DNA from 4 places in the Brevibacillus sp. HD3.3A genome. Region 1 is predicted to be linked to each of the others. Evidence: predicted binding sites of a transcription regulator. Region 1 holds the regulator's gene; each other region holds the start of a gene.
The links. The regulator LexA, encoded in region 1, represses DNA repair genes until DNA is damaged. The targets are predictions, from matches to a motif close to CGAACATATGTTCG.

Region 1 (3,596 bases):
AGACATGTGGGCACAGCTTGTACCGGCATGCGGGCTTCCTGGTATCCTTCGCAGTCTGCGTAAAAGCTGCGGGCGATCTCGGCGAACAGCTCAAGATCGTAGCATTCGCAGACGATGTCCAAATCACTGTCGCCAAGATCGATGTCGAGCGGAATCGTTCCGGCGAGCACCGGATCAAAAGCTTGCAGGCGTTGCAAGACCGCGCTTTGTTCGATGGCTCGTGCGGCTGTTTGCTGTTTTGCTGTACCGTTTTGCAAATAGGTGAGATCACGCCAGTTTCTCGTCATAGAAAACTCCTGTTTCCTTCGGTATTTGCAGATGTTTGTCGCAACAAGTATGATAGATTCGCGAAAACAAGTGTGCAACAAAAATCGCTTTTGCTCGTATTACCTATGTGAGGGGAGTGCATGCAGATGGATATTTTACTCTGGATCGTTGTTTTGGTGCTATTCGCGCTCAGTATTGCAGGTATATTTTTGCCTGTGTTACCCGATACGATTTTGCTGTGGGCAGGCTTTTTGCTCTACCACTTTTTCATAGCAGATCCGGGAGCGGGGTTGCCAGCGTCCTTCTGGTGGGGAATGGTGGTATTCAGTATATTGCTGTACGGCGCTGACTTGTTGACCAACATGTATTTCGTGAAAAAATACGGCGGCTCCAAATGGTCATCGGTGGCGGCGGCCGCAGGGATTTTTCTCGGGATTTTCGTGTTTCCGCCATTCGGGATGATCGTTTTGCCGTTTGTCTTCGTCGTGCTGGTAGAGCTGTTGGTGCAGAACCAGCCTTTCGAGCGGGCGGTCAAAGCGGGCTTTGGCTCCCTGATCGGCTTTTTGGGAAGCGCAGTAGTCAAAGTAGTGTTGCAGGTGACCATGATTATCTGGTTTTTCCTCGCCAGATAGAGAGAAAAAAGGACAGCGATGGCTGTCCTTTTTGTATGTCGCGAAATTAGTGAATGAGGCGGTAGACGCCGATGACTTTGCCGAGAATGGAAACGGCGTCCAAAATGATCGGTTCCATCGTGGCGTTCTCAGGCTGGAGACGGAAGTGGTTTTTTTCTTTGAAAAAGCGCTTGACGGTTGCTTCGTCTTCTTCGGTCATGGCGACAACGATATCTCCGTTGTTTGCTACATGCTGCTGGCGCACGATGACGTAGTCTCCGTCGAGGATTCCGGCGTCGATCATACTGTTTCCGGACACGCGCAGCATGTACACCTTGTCTGAAGTCACGATATTTTCTGGAAGCGGGAAGTATTCCTCTACGTCCTCAATCGCCGTGATCGGTTGTCCGGCGGTTACTTTCCCAATGACAGGAACGCGGACAACGGAGTCTTCGAAGTTGTCCTGGAAGCGATCTTCTTCAGACAACAGCTCGATCGCGCGCGGTTTGGTCGGGTCGCGGCGAATCAGGCCTTTCTTTTCCAGGCGGGCCAAGTGGCCGTGTACGGTAGAGCTGGAAGCCAGTCCGACAGCTTCGCCGATTTCGCGCACAGATGGAGGATAACCTTTGTCGCGAACTTCCTTCCGAATGAATTCGATGATGGCTTGTTGTCTGCTAGATAATTTTGACATAAAAAGACACCCCTGATTTCTCGAACATATTTTCCTATATTATACCATGGGAGCTTGCGTTCGACAAACATAAGTTCGATAAAAAGGCGAACAGGAATTTTTGCCCGAAAGAACGTTTCTTGTCGAATGGTTGGTGCGAGCCAGAAGCATGGCTGTTCGCGGATTGTCCCATACCAAAAGGGGAATTGGCCATCTTGCCGTCACCTGCGTGAATTTTGCAAAGGGGCAGGTTTTCGTATTGACATGAACATATGTTCTCATTTATGATTGGGGTACGAACTTATAGAACGTATGTTTGTAGGAGGTTATCCCATGAATGTCATGTCTATTCCTAACCGTTTTGAAAAAGAATCGTCCCGTCGCGTCCGTTTTGGTATTACCAGAGGCCAAGCCCTGTTGTTCCTGATTACGTTTTCTCTCTTTTTTTACTTGTTGACCGAACTGGTGTTTGCTTCTTCGCACGCTGAGCCGCTAAAAGGAACAGAAGTGACGGTTCGCGACGGTGACAGCTTGTGGACCATTGCAGTCCGCCATCAAACGGAGACGGTCGATGTACGCGATCTGATCCAGGATATTAAAGAGGCGAACGATCTGCAGAGCAATCTGATTTATCCGGGACAGACCTTGCTCATTCCCGATCCGAAATGATAGAAAGCACTTGCCGGTTCGTCTCCATCTTGCGAGTTCGCCCTGATGTGATATAATTAAACGGCATTACTACTGGGTGGGAGGAACCGTACGTGGTATCTGACGCGGAAATCAAACGAATCAACGAACTGGTCAAAAAATCGCGCGAGGTTGGTTTGACCGATGAGGAAAAGCAAGAGCAGCAAGCTCTGCGACAAAAGTACATTGATGCGGTCAAGGCATCGCTGAAAGCGAATCTCGATTCCATCCGTTATGTGGAAGATCTTGAAGAGAATCGTCCCAAACATTAAGCTCACTTGTATTGATAAGGCAGACATCCTTGCTTGACGCTCGGGTGTCTTTTTGTTCCTTATGACTATCAGGTATTCGACAGAGGAGGAAAACAGATGGCGTGGGTGGCTGTAGCGGTAGGCGGTGCTGTCGGTTCATTGTTTCGCTATTGGTTGTCTTTGGCGGCGAATCAGCCGGGGTGGCCAATCGGCACCTGGTTAGCCAACATCATCGGCTCATTTTTGATCGGCGTGTTGTTTGTGATCGGCAAAGAGCGGGGAGGCATTTCTCCCGAAGTGTATATTTTGTTTACCACAGGGGTTATGGGTGGCTTCACGACGTTTTCCACCTTTTCTCTGGAGGTTGTTTCTTTTTGGGGCGACGGGCAATGGCTGCGCGGGACGCTGTATGCACTCGCGAGTATCGTGGTCGGGCTGTCCTCATGCGCCGTAGGGATTTGGCTTGCCCGGCAAATGCAATAATAAAAAATAATGGATAAAGCTGAGAGGGGGGATGGGTGTGAGTACCCAGCACCGCGATTACGAAGCAGAACAAAACAAGCTGAAAGAGACGATTGCGCTCATTGACGACGAGATTGTTCAACTGCGTGAGGAAATTAACGAAGCAACCGATGACTATGTGAAACAGGTCGTGAACTACAACAAGGCCAAAGATTTGCGGTATCTGGAAGATCACGGGCGAGACAAACCGTATTTCGGACGTGTGGATTTTCTCAAAGACGAGATTTACGAGCTGGATCAGGTGTATATCGGAAAACGCGGAATTGTCCGCAGCGATACGTTCGATTCGATTGTCGTGGATTGGCGAGCGCCCATTGCCAGTCTCTATTACTCCGGAGAGAGCAAGGATGCGTTTTACCGGATGGGGCGCGAGATTGTTCGCGGAGAGGTGCGGTTGAAGCGCAACTTTGCGATTGAGGACGGAGAGATTGTCGGGATTTACGATGGAGCGGTGAAAGAGACGATCAATCGGGAAATGGGGCATCCGGACGAGTTTTTGCAGGAAGGTTTCATCGACGAGTTTTTGAACGCGAATTTGAATATGGCCAATGACAGTCGCTTGAAAGATATCGTGGCGACGATCCAGTC
Region 2 (3,596 bases), 2.0 Mb from region 1:
CCACAGGTAATTTGCTCAAACTCGAACTTGCTCCCAAAGCGGCTACGAAGCCGGCTTTTCCTACCGAGCAGCAGGCGAAGGCTCGGGCGCAGGCGTTTGTCGCGGGCTTGGCTGCATCAGGCAGCACGTATCAGGCCAGAGAAGTGACGAACGCAGGCGGCAAACTCACGGTCAGACTCGTCCGCAAAGTAAACAATGTAGCGTTGGACGACGCCTACGACAACTTTGTCAGCTTTGACGCAGCGGGACGGATCATCGCGTTTGAAACATTTGACGGACGCTTGTACGAAAAAATAAATCCTGCGACGCTTCCTTCCGCGCAACGCGTCTTGTCTCCTGCACAAGCTCTGACGCAATGGAAGGCGAGCCGACCGCTGGAGCTGGTCTATTTGTTGCCGGAGCAGGACCAGCCAAACCGGACGGAAGCGAAGCTTGCCTATATCGTTAAAGGCGGCATCATTGCGAATGAACATACAGGAAGCGCAGTGGATGCCGCGAGCGGTAAAAAGTTGGCCGCACCTGACAAATTGCCGCAAATTTTAAATGTAACCGGTACAGGAGAAAAATGGACGGCCCAAACGGAGAAAGAGGCACGCAACTTGCTGCGCATCCTGTTCAAACTGGAAACGGCAAGATTGCCGATGACCATTTTGGAGGAGAAACACGACAACGGTGAGGCTGTGCGCTATTTTATCTGGGGCCACTTCCAAAAGGACGCAACTGACCAGGACAAGAAATACCAAATCGGCCAGTTCCCAGAGGGCGTCAGTAAGGCTGAGGGGCAGCACATCATGCTCGTAACAGATGCCAAGACGGGACAGATGCAGCAGTTTATTTACAGACAGGCGAATGAACCAGGGGCTGCTGCCAAAACCGACAAAAACCGCGATCGCAAAACAGTGGAAATGCTGTTGAAGCGGCTTGTTCTTTCCGGCAGCAACCAGCTGCGAGTGACGGATATCGGCGACGAGAAGTACACCTCGCTGGCTCTTGATCCACTGCTGGGAAATGTCCCGGTCTACCGAATCGGACAGAGTGAAGAAGCTGGCATGTATACGGTCAAAGTAAATTCATGGACGGGCAAAATCGAAGAAGTCAGCATAAACCGTCCGGAAAACGTGGTGTACCCTGCAAGCTCCAAGGCGATCAAGGAGCAGGCTGCCATGGATCGGTTGCTCGGCGTATTGCCGCTTGAACTGAACTACATTCACCAGCGGGATGCGCAGACGAATGCGATTACCTTTAAACTGGGCTACGACCTGTCTTTCCGGCAAACTCGCTCGCACTGCTTCTGCGGAGCAAATGCCAAGATTGACACGACGGTGTATGTTGATGCTTTGACGGGGCAGACCATTATCAAAGAATAAGCAAAAATAAGAAGCCGCCTTCTTTCTGCGTTACAGAAGAGGCGGCTTTTGTGTGTAACTAGACTAGGCGCTCGCTTCAAATCCGGTGATTTGATTCAGCGCAATTTTTTTGTCATCAGCCAAGACGAACTCTACGATGCCGTTTTTCATGCTGACAGCCTTGATGACGCCATTCAGGCTGTTGTTTGAGCTTGAACCGTCCGTGTTGGTTTGGCTTTCTGTGTAAGTGACGTTGAAACCGATCATTTGCGCATATTGCAACGAGTTGCTCATGGCATTGTTTTCCGGCTTCACGCTCATGCCGACGACCTGATCGAGCTTGACCGTCTGACCGTTGTTCAGCGAGAACTGAGTGATTCCGTCTTTTGTTGTGAACCCGGTGATGACGGCGTTGGCGATTTCGTCGACTTTTGTGATGTCGTCCGTAGTAGCCGGGTTTCCGTCTTTGTCTATTTCTTTGGTCGTTTTGTACGAAACGTCTTTGCCGATCATATTCATGAACTTGAGACTGCTGTCCAGCGCATTCCCCGTCATGCCTTGCGACTCCAGTCCTTTGATGTCTGCAAGCGGAATCGGGTTAGTCTCTCCAGTAATGCGGAAGTATATTTTGCCCTTGTCCATGTAGACGGCTTCCAGCACGCCTTCTTTTGTTTGAGTCGCAGTTTCACCCGTCACTTCGTCTTTGGTCGTGAGGGAGTAGGTTGCGGTGCGACCGGTCAGCGCTTCGTATTTTTCCAGCGTCAGCATGCTGTTGTTGGATTGCTCCATCAAGGTGGACATCTTTTTCATTTGCTCCACCATGGTCATCATGCTCGTTTGCTGAATGAACTGCGAGTTATCCATCGGGGATGTAGGGTCCTGATGCTTCAACTGTTCCAGCAAAAGTTTCATGAACGCATTGTTATCCAGCTCTGCCGAGAACTCTTTTTTGCCCTGGTAGCTCATGTGTGGCTGTATATAAGGATTATTTTTAACGGTGGTTCCGATATCTGACATGTCGATCCTCCCTGAAGGTGGCGAGTCTAACCGTACATACTTGTGCACTACTACTTATTATCGGTATAATCTGTCGAAGGATGAAGACAAACATTTGTTCGAATTTCTGGCTTATCAGAGCTTAAATTGTGTTATAATGGAAATAGAACAGTCTTGCAACGAGGAGATGAACGAGGGAATGGAGCGTTTTGAATTGGTATCGGAGTATCAACCGTCCGGTGACCAGCCGACCGCTATCGCCGAACTGGTGGCAGGCATCCAGGCAGGCAAGCGGCACCAGACACTGCTCGGTGCAACAGGTACGGGAAAGACGTTTACGGCTGCCCAAGTAATTGCCCAGGTGAACAAGCCGACGCTGGTGATGGCGCACAACAAGACACTGGCTGCCCAGCTTTGCGCAGAGTTCAAGGAGTTTTTCCCGAATAACGCGGTGGAATACTTCGTCAGCTACTACGACTACTATCAGCCAGAAGCATACATTCCCCAATCGGATACATTTATTGAAAAAGACTCCAGCATCAACGACGAGATCGACAAGCTGCGTCACTCGGCGACCAGTGCGTTGTTTGAGCGGAGGGACGTCATCATTGTCGCTTCTGTCTCTTGTATTTACGGTTTGGGTTCGCCTGAAGAGTACAAGGAACTGTTGCTGTCGCTGCGAGTGGGGATGGAAAAAGGCCGAGACGAGATTTTGCATCGCCTGGTCGACATTCAGTACACGCGCAATGATATCAACTTCACACGCGGGACCTTCCGGGTTCGTGGAGACGTCGTGGAGATTTTTCCCGCGTCGCAGAGCGAACAGGCTATTCGTGTGGAGTTTTTCGGGGACGAAATTGAGCGGATTACCTCTATCGATGTGTTGACCGGAGAGATTTTGGGACAGCGCGACCACGTAGCCATTTTCCCTGCTTCTCACTATGTCACCCGCGAAGAAAAAATGAAGCTGGCCGTTCAAAGCATCGAAGTGGAGCTGGAAGAGCGATTGGCCGAGCTTAAAGCGGCGGGAAAGCTGCTGGAAGCGCAGCGACTGGAACAGCGCACGCGCTACGATGTCGAAATGATGTTGGAGATGGGCTTTTGCTCCGGGATTGAAAACTACTCGCGACATTTGACAGGGCTGCCAGCAGGGCACGCTCCGTACACTTTGATGGACTACTTTCCGGAGGACTACCTTTTGCTGATCGACGAGTCGCACATGACTTTGCCGCAAGTGCGGGGGATGTACAACGG
Region 3 (3,596 bases), 1.5 Mb from region 1:
AGCACTTCCTCGACGCTCCGGTTCAGTCGGTGTATCTCGTCGATAAACAGCACGTCGCCCTCTTGCAAGTTGGTCAAAATCGCCGCCAGATCACCAGGGCGCTCGATGGCTGGCCCGGATGTCGTGCGGATGTTGACGCCAAGCTCGTTGGCGATAATTTGCGAAAGCGTCGTTTTTCCCAATCCGGGCGGCCCGTACAGCAAGACGTGGTCCAGCGACTCTTTGCGCATTTTCGCCGCTTCGATGAAAATTTTCAAGTTTTCCTTCACATGCTGCTGTCCGATGTACTCATTCAAATAACGGGGACGGAGGCTCAGTTCCGCAGCATCCTCTTCCCAGTTCATGTGCGTCGTAATAATTCGCTGATCCAAAATCCTACCCCCTCATGAGCAGGGCAAGCCCTTGCTTGATGAGCTTTTCTACACTCTCGCCCTCTTTGGATTTCTCCGACAGCGCGTTTCTGATTTTTTGCAGCTCGCCATCCGAATAGCCGAGCGCCGTCAAGGCGTCGAGCGCTTCGTTCAACGCGGATACCGCCTGCTCGCCTGCCGTCAGATCGCCGGCTGCGACAGTCAAAATCGCCGATGGCGTATAGCCGACCAACTTGTCCTTGAGATCGAGAATAATGCGCTGTGCCGTCTTTTTGCCGATCCCGGGGAACTTGGTCAAGTATGTCACATTTTCTTGTTGCACGGCCATCACGAGCTGCTCAGGTGTAGCAGCCGCGAGAATCGCCAGGCCGCCTTTTGGCCCGATGCCGCTCACGTCGAGCAGCTTGCGGAACAAATCGCGTTCGTCGCGGGTCGCAAAGCCGTAGAGCAATATCGCGTCTTCGCGGACATGATGGTGCGTATACAGCTTCGTCTTGCTGCCCTCGTAGCGAACGAACTGGTACGGATTGGGACAGAACAGGCGATACCCGATCCCTCCAGTCTCTACGACTATGTATTCTGAATCCAGGTAACAAAGTGTCCCTTCCACAAAATCAATCATTTTTGAACTCCTTCCGAGATGGAGATAAACGCCTTAAACTGTGCGTGCGTAATCGCAATCCCCAACGCATCCGCCACGTCATCCGGCTTTGGCACTTCTTTCAGACGCAAGAGCAGCTTGGTCATTTCCTGGATTTGCTTCTTCTCTGCCCCACCGTACCCGGTCACCGCCTGCTTGACTTGCATCGGCGTGTATTCGTACACGGGCACCCCGGCAAGCTCTGCCGCGAGCAGGATGACGCCGCGCGCTTGCCCGACGGTGAAGGCGGTTGTCACGTTTTTATTGAAAAACAGCTTTTCTACTGACATTTCATCTGGTCGATACGTTTCCAGCAAGCTTTGCATCGCTTCAAAAATTTGTTTCAGGCGAAGCGGAACAGGCAAGCCTGCCTCTGTCTGAATGCTTCCATACTGGACGGGACGCAATTGGCTACCCTGCTTATCCAGAACCCCAAACCCAACGATCGCAATGCCAGGGTCGATTCCTAAAATGCGCATAGTCCACTCTCCGTAGGCTTAAGTTTCTACTCTCTACTGTATCACAAAGCGCCCGAAAAGCGAACGTGTATTTCCATGCAAAAGCCCGCTCCTGCTTGCGAGGAACGGGCCATACGGCGTCGCTTTAGTGTTTGTTCATCCCGAGTGTATCTGACACATCATGCTGCATGTGGGCATATTCATCCACACCGCTCTGCATTTGCTCCTGGATTTTGTTGATCTGCTGGTAATTGAGCTTGTTGTGTCCCTGATTCAACTGAACGTACAAACGCTGATGGAACTGGTCTTTGTAGCTACCTCTTGGCATGGTAGACATATGAAAAGACTCCTCCTTCGATCACCGTATGCCTACAGTATGGCGTGCGACCACGACGCTTATGATGCCAAGATTTACACCTCATTGCCCTGCTTTTGTCAAGACAACATAACTGGTGGAGGTGCTTTCATCCGGTGCGACACTTACGATTTGCTTTCGTATTCATCTGTCTTCTCCTGACGCTGTTGATCCCGGAGCCATCCGCCCAATCTGCCCATGCCAAAAGCAAAGAAGAAATCACCGTATCTGTCTCGGTCTCACCCGCTTCTTCCTTTCACTCCACGTTGACGTTTCGCGCCCAGCACTCGTTTGTGAAGCAGCTGCTGCGTGCAAAGACAGTCGCGGCCTATGTGAATCCATACTGGGTCCGCGCGACTCTTGTCGTGCACAATCGCTATTTCTTGTACGATCACGACGGGAATTTGTTTGAAAAGGAACGCCCGCTGCAATACATGCTGGGCGCAAACTTGAAACAAAAAATCGAAGATCTGGTAGCAAAAGTGGAAAGTGTGCACTACGCCAAAGCAACTCCGTGGGAACAAGTCAAGCAGACTTTCGGCCGCATGGAATACGCAACCGTCATCGACCTGGAAACAGGGGAACGGTTTCACGTCCAGCGCCGGGCGGGCAGTCGCCATGCCGATGTGCAGCCATTGACACGTACGGATACCCAAACGATGAAAAAAATTTATCAGGGCAAATGGAGCTGGAAGCGCAGGGCGATTCTCGTGGAGGTCAACGGCGTTTATTTCGCCGCCTCGATGCACGGCATGCCTCACGGTGCGGGGGCTATCGCCGGAAACGACTTTCCCGGACACTTTTGCATCCACTTTTTTGGCAGCTCTACCCACAAACGCAAGGAGCCTGACCCGAGCCACAGCCTGATGATCCAAAAAGCTTCCGGCTCTCTGGCCGCGAACTTGATCGGGGCATCTGCCGAAGAGCTGGTCGGCTATTTTTTGACCGCCCTGCACGAACAGGACATTCATTCGCTGCGGATGACGACAGACGGCTTTCCGCTGCCAGATCGCCTGGCGCAAGTAGCATCGATTCGCAAAACCGAGATGGTCATCCCTTCCGATGAAAAAGGTCCCTTGCTGCTGGAAGTGCCCGTTCACCTGACCTACTTCACGCGGAACAACGACGAGCGCAAGGAAAAGTGGACGTTTGTCCTCCATCGCCCGGTTCCGTGGGACAGATGGCGCGTCATCGCGGTAGAGCTATAAGGCTATAAATATAGAAAAAAGCCGGAATCGCTCTCCGGCTTTTCCCTTCTCTGATGATCATGGCGCATCCAGTTGAAACTCCCCATACGTGGAAAGAATGCTGTTGTACTCCGCCAGATTGCGGATGCGAATGCCTCGCTTTAAGTTCTCCAGCTCTTCTTTGGGCAGATTCGCTTCCATTTTCTCCGTATTGATCCGGTAAAAAGTCTGGATGACGTCCTGTTCCGTTGGCACACCGTGAAAAAAAGTCAGCATGCCGTCCGCTGACAGTCCGAAATGACCGTTTTCTTTGCAGGCAGGAGAAATGTCCTGCTCCCTTTTCATCAGGATCATCTTGGCGGCATCGGAAGTCACGATCTCCCAGCCTTTGTATTCTCCCATCGCTTGAGGGAGATATCCCGTGCCGACAGGACGCCGCTCTTCGTCTCGGACACCACACAAATAGCTTCGCGTCAATACAAGCTCATATGGCTTCCCTGTCACCTCGGCCGTCCTGCCTATGCCCGTGTGCATCAACTGCGAAAGCCCCGTCCCTTTGCTTCCGCTGCCTGCCAGCAGGATGCC
Region 4 (3,596 bases), 3.0 Mb from region 1:
TTCACTACCCAAAATGTTCCCGCTGCCTTCCACGACGACGACAGCGTGAGCGTAGCCAGCCGGAAGCTCCAGCGAAAAAGCTTTGCCTGCCGGAATGGCAATGTCTTTCATTGAAGAGTCGGTCACGAGCGAAATGGGAGCTTGAGAACCAATGATGCTTTTCACCGATACGCCATCCGTCGTTTCGCTTGGAAACTCTTCGTGATCATACTGGTTGTAAGTCGGCGGAGTCTTTGTAGTTTTTGCCAGGTGCGGCTCAAACCAGATTTGGAACATTTCCGTATCTTTGCCCAATTCTTCGGCGTGGTAAGCTCCTGATCCTGTTTGCATGATCTGAGCGCCGCCTGTTGTCACTTGCTGCAAATTGCCCAGCGTATCCCGATGACCCACTGTACCTTTCAAAACATAGGACAAAATTTCAAAGCCGGAATGCGGGTGAAGAGGAATTTCAAACGTTTGCAGTGATTTTGCCCATGCCCAGTAAAAAAGCGGGCCAACCCGTTTTACGACGGAACCTTCGTGGGGGAAGCCAATCGGTTTGTTTTCTACGATTTCACCGTCGCCAAAGTGTCCTTTTGCTTGTTCATTCTGTGTATAGACGCGGATTTCCATCTGCTGTGTCCTCCCTTGGTGGAATGCTGGCTTACGGGCTTAGCGAGTGTTGCTTAAAACAAAACGTATGCTCCTGGACCGATCAAAGCGACACCGATAGCGACAGCGATCAAAGTCAGGTTGTACTCGTAGCCGTTTTGCGTTACCCAATATCCATTTTGACCGTGAACCTTCACAATCGCAACCAACATTGTGAAGACAATGAGGAGAGCGCCGACCCATGTACCGACACCTGCTGCAAACAGCAAGCCGCCGACCAGTTCAGCCAATCCGGCAAGCAGGGCCATGGCAACACCAGGTTTGACCCCGATGGACTCCAGCCAGCCGCCTGTGCCTTTCAAACCGTAGCCACCGAACCAGCCAAACAGCTTTTGCGCACCGTGACCTGCAAACGACAACCCAATCACCAAGCGAATAATCAACAATCCAAGATCCATCATTTTTCATCTCTCCTTAATTATTTTAAATTATAGTATTTCAAATTTGAGATATTAGGACAAGAAAGGCTGGCGGGCCTTAGAAGGATTCCGCCAGTTTTGCTGCTTTTTCGATGCCTGCTGCTACGATTGCTTCTGCTTTGTCCGGGAATTGGTTGTGACCTTCTACGATCACTTCTGTCACATTGCTGATGCCCCAGAAGCCAAGCACCGTGCGAACGTAGCGGTTAGCCAGCTCGATTTCAGCCATTGGGCCTTCGGAGTATACGCCGCCGCGTGCGCTCAGGAGAGCTACTTTTTTGTCGCCCATCAGTCCAACAGGGCCTTCCGCTGTATATTTGAACGTTTTGCCTGCTTGCGACAGGTAATCAACGTAGGTGTGCAGAACAGCAGGAACGGTGAAATTCCACATAGGGAATGCGATAACTACTTTTTCTGCATCAGTGAATTGGTTCAAATATTTGCTCACCAGTTCAGCGCCTTTTTGTTCTTCAGCAGTCAGCTCCATGCCGCGTCCAGCTTTGAACATGGCAGTGAGCAGGTCGTTTCCGTAGTAAGGAAGGTTTTCTGCGAACAGGTCCAGCTCGGCGATCTCGTCGTTTGGATGCGTTTCTTTATAAGATTTTACGAAAGCCTCGTACAGCTTTACGCTTACTGCCTGCTCAACTGGGCGATCATTTGCTTTAATGAAAAGTACTTTGCTCATGAGAAAAATATTCCCCTTTCTTTTTGTAAGCAGATAACTTTTAATGTGTAAATCTTGATTTTAAGATTATTACGTGTTGAAGGTTTTGTCAACACCTTTTTTACCCTCGGTGGGTGCTGCCCAGTCTAATAATTCTCCTGAGCAGCACGTCCCAACTTTTTTAACAAAGCAATCGCTTGCTGTTGTTCTTCGGGGGTAAGTCCCGCGACCGCTTTTTCAATCGCCTCTTGATGAGAAGGAAAAATGTCTGCCAGAAACGCATGGCCTTTTTCCGTCAGCTCGGCGTAAATGACCCGGCGGTCGGCCGAACAGGGTTTGCGAATCAACAGTTGCTTCTTTTCTAGCTTGTCCACAACGTAGGTGATATTTCCACTGGAGATCAGGATCTTTTCGCCAATTTGCTGCAATGGCTGCGGGCCCTTATGATAGAGAACTTCCAGGACGCCAAACTCGGTAGGATTCAGTCCGTGCAGGCGGATGTGCCGATTGGAGTGGGCAGTGACCCAGTTATATGATCTCGATAATACGACAAAAAGATCGAGGGAATCATTGCGATCCATGAAAAACCCTCCTTTCCAACGAATTTTCGATATCTTGAATTTAAGATAACTTTACATGAAGTCGCATCCGTTTGTCAAATAGAGGGGGATAAAATCATCCTTTGCAAAACAAATGTTTTTGTGATAGACTTTTGTTTGTAAACGAAGCTGTGAATGCTAATCAGAAGAAAGGAGGATGACCGTGGAGAAAGATATGTTGATCCTTCATCACATCCGGCAAAATCCGTTCATTTCCCAGCAAGAGCTGGCTGACTTGATCGGGATTTCGCGGTCGGCTGTAGCGGGGTATATCGCTCAGTTGACCAAGCGCGGCGAGATTAAAGGCAGAGCGTACGTATTGCGGGACGAAGGCATGATCGCTTGCATCGGTGGAGCGAACCTCGACCGAAAAGCGCGTGGAAAGCAAGCCGTGCGTCTGCATTCCTCCAATCCGGTTACGATCATGGAATCGTGTGGCGGGGTTGCCCGCAATATCGCGGAGAATCTTGGACGACTGGGATGCAATACATCCTTGTTCACCAGCATCGGTGAAGATAAGGAAGGCGAGTGGATCGTGCAGGAGACGAAAAAGCACGGAGTAGATATCAGCCAGGTGTGGCGCTTGCCTACGCAGCGCACAGGCACGTATACCGCATTGCTCGATATCGATGGGGAAATGGTCGTTTCTTTGGCGAACATGGATATTTACGACGCGCTCACACCGGAGATGTTTGCCGAGAAATGGTCGCACATTGCAGCAGCCCACGCGATTTTTATCGATACGAACATACCGGAGGATTGCTTGGCCTACATCATTAGCCGTTGCCGGGAGGAAAACATCCGACTCTTTGTTGACCCGGTCTCTTCTGCAAAAGCGAAAAAGCTCCCACAGCAATTGGACGGAGTCGAAGCGATCCTGCCCAATCGGGAGGAAGCGGAGCTGCTTTCCGGCATGACGATCAACTCTATCGAGGATTGCGCCGAAGCGTGCAAGAAAATCAGGGAGAGAGGCGTCAAGCACGTCATCGTCACCATGGGCGAAGCAGGAATTTTTTATCAGTCGGAGGACGTATCGGAGCAGATGGCGCCGTATCCGACTGAGGTAGTTGATGTAACAGGGGCAGGCGATGCGTTTGCGTCCGGCCTGTTGTACGGCATCGTGAACGGGGAGTCGTTCCAGGCTGCTTGCCGTCTCGGTTTGGCAGCATCTGCTCTGACTTTGCAGACAGAGCAGTCCGTTTCTCCCTTGCTCAAAGCGGAACAACTGCAATTGACCGTTGGACAATACGAAAAGGAGCGATA

Region 2: uvrB (excinuclease ABC subunit UvrB) is a predicted target of LexA. The motif match lies at 2,451-2,464, and genes of this name have one in related genera.
Region 3: ruvC (crossover junction endodeoxyribonuclease RuvC) is a predicted target of LexA. The motif match lies at 1,551-1,564, and genes of this name have one in related genera.
Region 4: HP435_RS02370 (carbohydrate kinase) is a predicted target of LexA. The motif match lies at 2,331-2,344, and genes of this name have one in related genera.

Annotation. Positions count from the first base shown of each region.
Region 1 covers NZ_CP085874.1:3,539,202-3,542,797, reverse strand. Annotated here, with positions in the region: gene HP435_RS16170 (DUF4269 domain-containing protein) at 1-287, opposite strand, end outside; gene HP435_RS16165 (DUF456 domain-containing protein) at 414-899, shown strand; gene lexA (transcriptional repressor LexA) at 946-1,569, opposite strand; gene HP435_RS16155 (cell division suppressor protein YneA) at 1,882-2,217, shown strand; gene HP435_RS16150 (DUF896 domain-containing protein) at 2,310-2,507, shown strand; gene crcB (fluoride efflux transporter CrcB) at 2,604-2,969, shown strand; gene HP435_RS16140 (HelD family protein) at 3,007-3,596, shown strand, end outside.
Region 2 covers NZ_CP085874.1:5,514,883-5,518,478, reverse strand. Annotated here, with positions in the region: gene HP435_RS25830 (hypothetical protein) at 1-1,367, shown strand, start outside; gene HP435_RS25825 (flagellar hook assembly protein FlgD) at 1,431-2,363, opposite strand; gene uvrB (excinuclease ABC subunit UvrB) at 2,542-3,596, shown strand, end outside.
Region 3 covers NZ_CP085874.1:2,004,597-2,008,192, reverse strand. Annotated here, with positions in the region: gene ruvB (Holliday junction branch migration DNA helicase RuvB) at 1-371, opposite strand, end outside; gene ruvA (Holliday junction branch migration protein RuvA) at 376-993, opposite strand; gene ruvC (crossover junction endodeoxyribonuclease RuvC) at 990-1,490, opposite strand; gene HP435_RS09815 (hypothetical protein) at 1,615-1,806, opposite strand; gene HP435_RS09810 (hypothetical protein) at 1,941-3,032, shown strand; gene HP435_RS09805 (BofC C-terminal domain-containing protein) at 3,090-3,596, opposite strand, start outside.
Region 4 covers NZ_CP085874.1:426,544-430,139, forward strand. Annotated here, with positions in the region: gene HP435_RS02350 (pirin family protein) at 1-612, opposite strand, end outside; gene HP435_RS02355 (DoxX family protein) at 666-1,052, opposite strand; gene HP435_RS02360 (FMN-dependent NADH-azoreductase) at 1,129-1,755, opposite strand; gene HP435_RS02365 (MarR family winged helix-turn-helix transcriptional regulator) at 1,881-2,315, opposite strand; gene HP435_RS02370 (carbohydrate kinase) at 2,497-3,596, shown strand, end outside.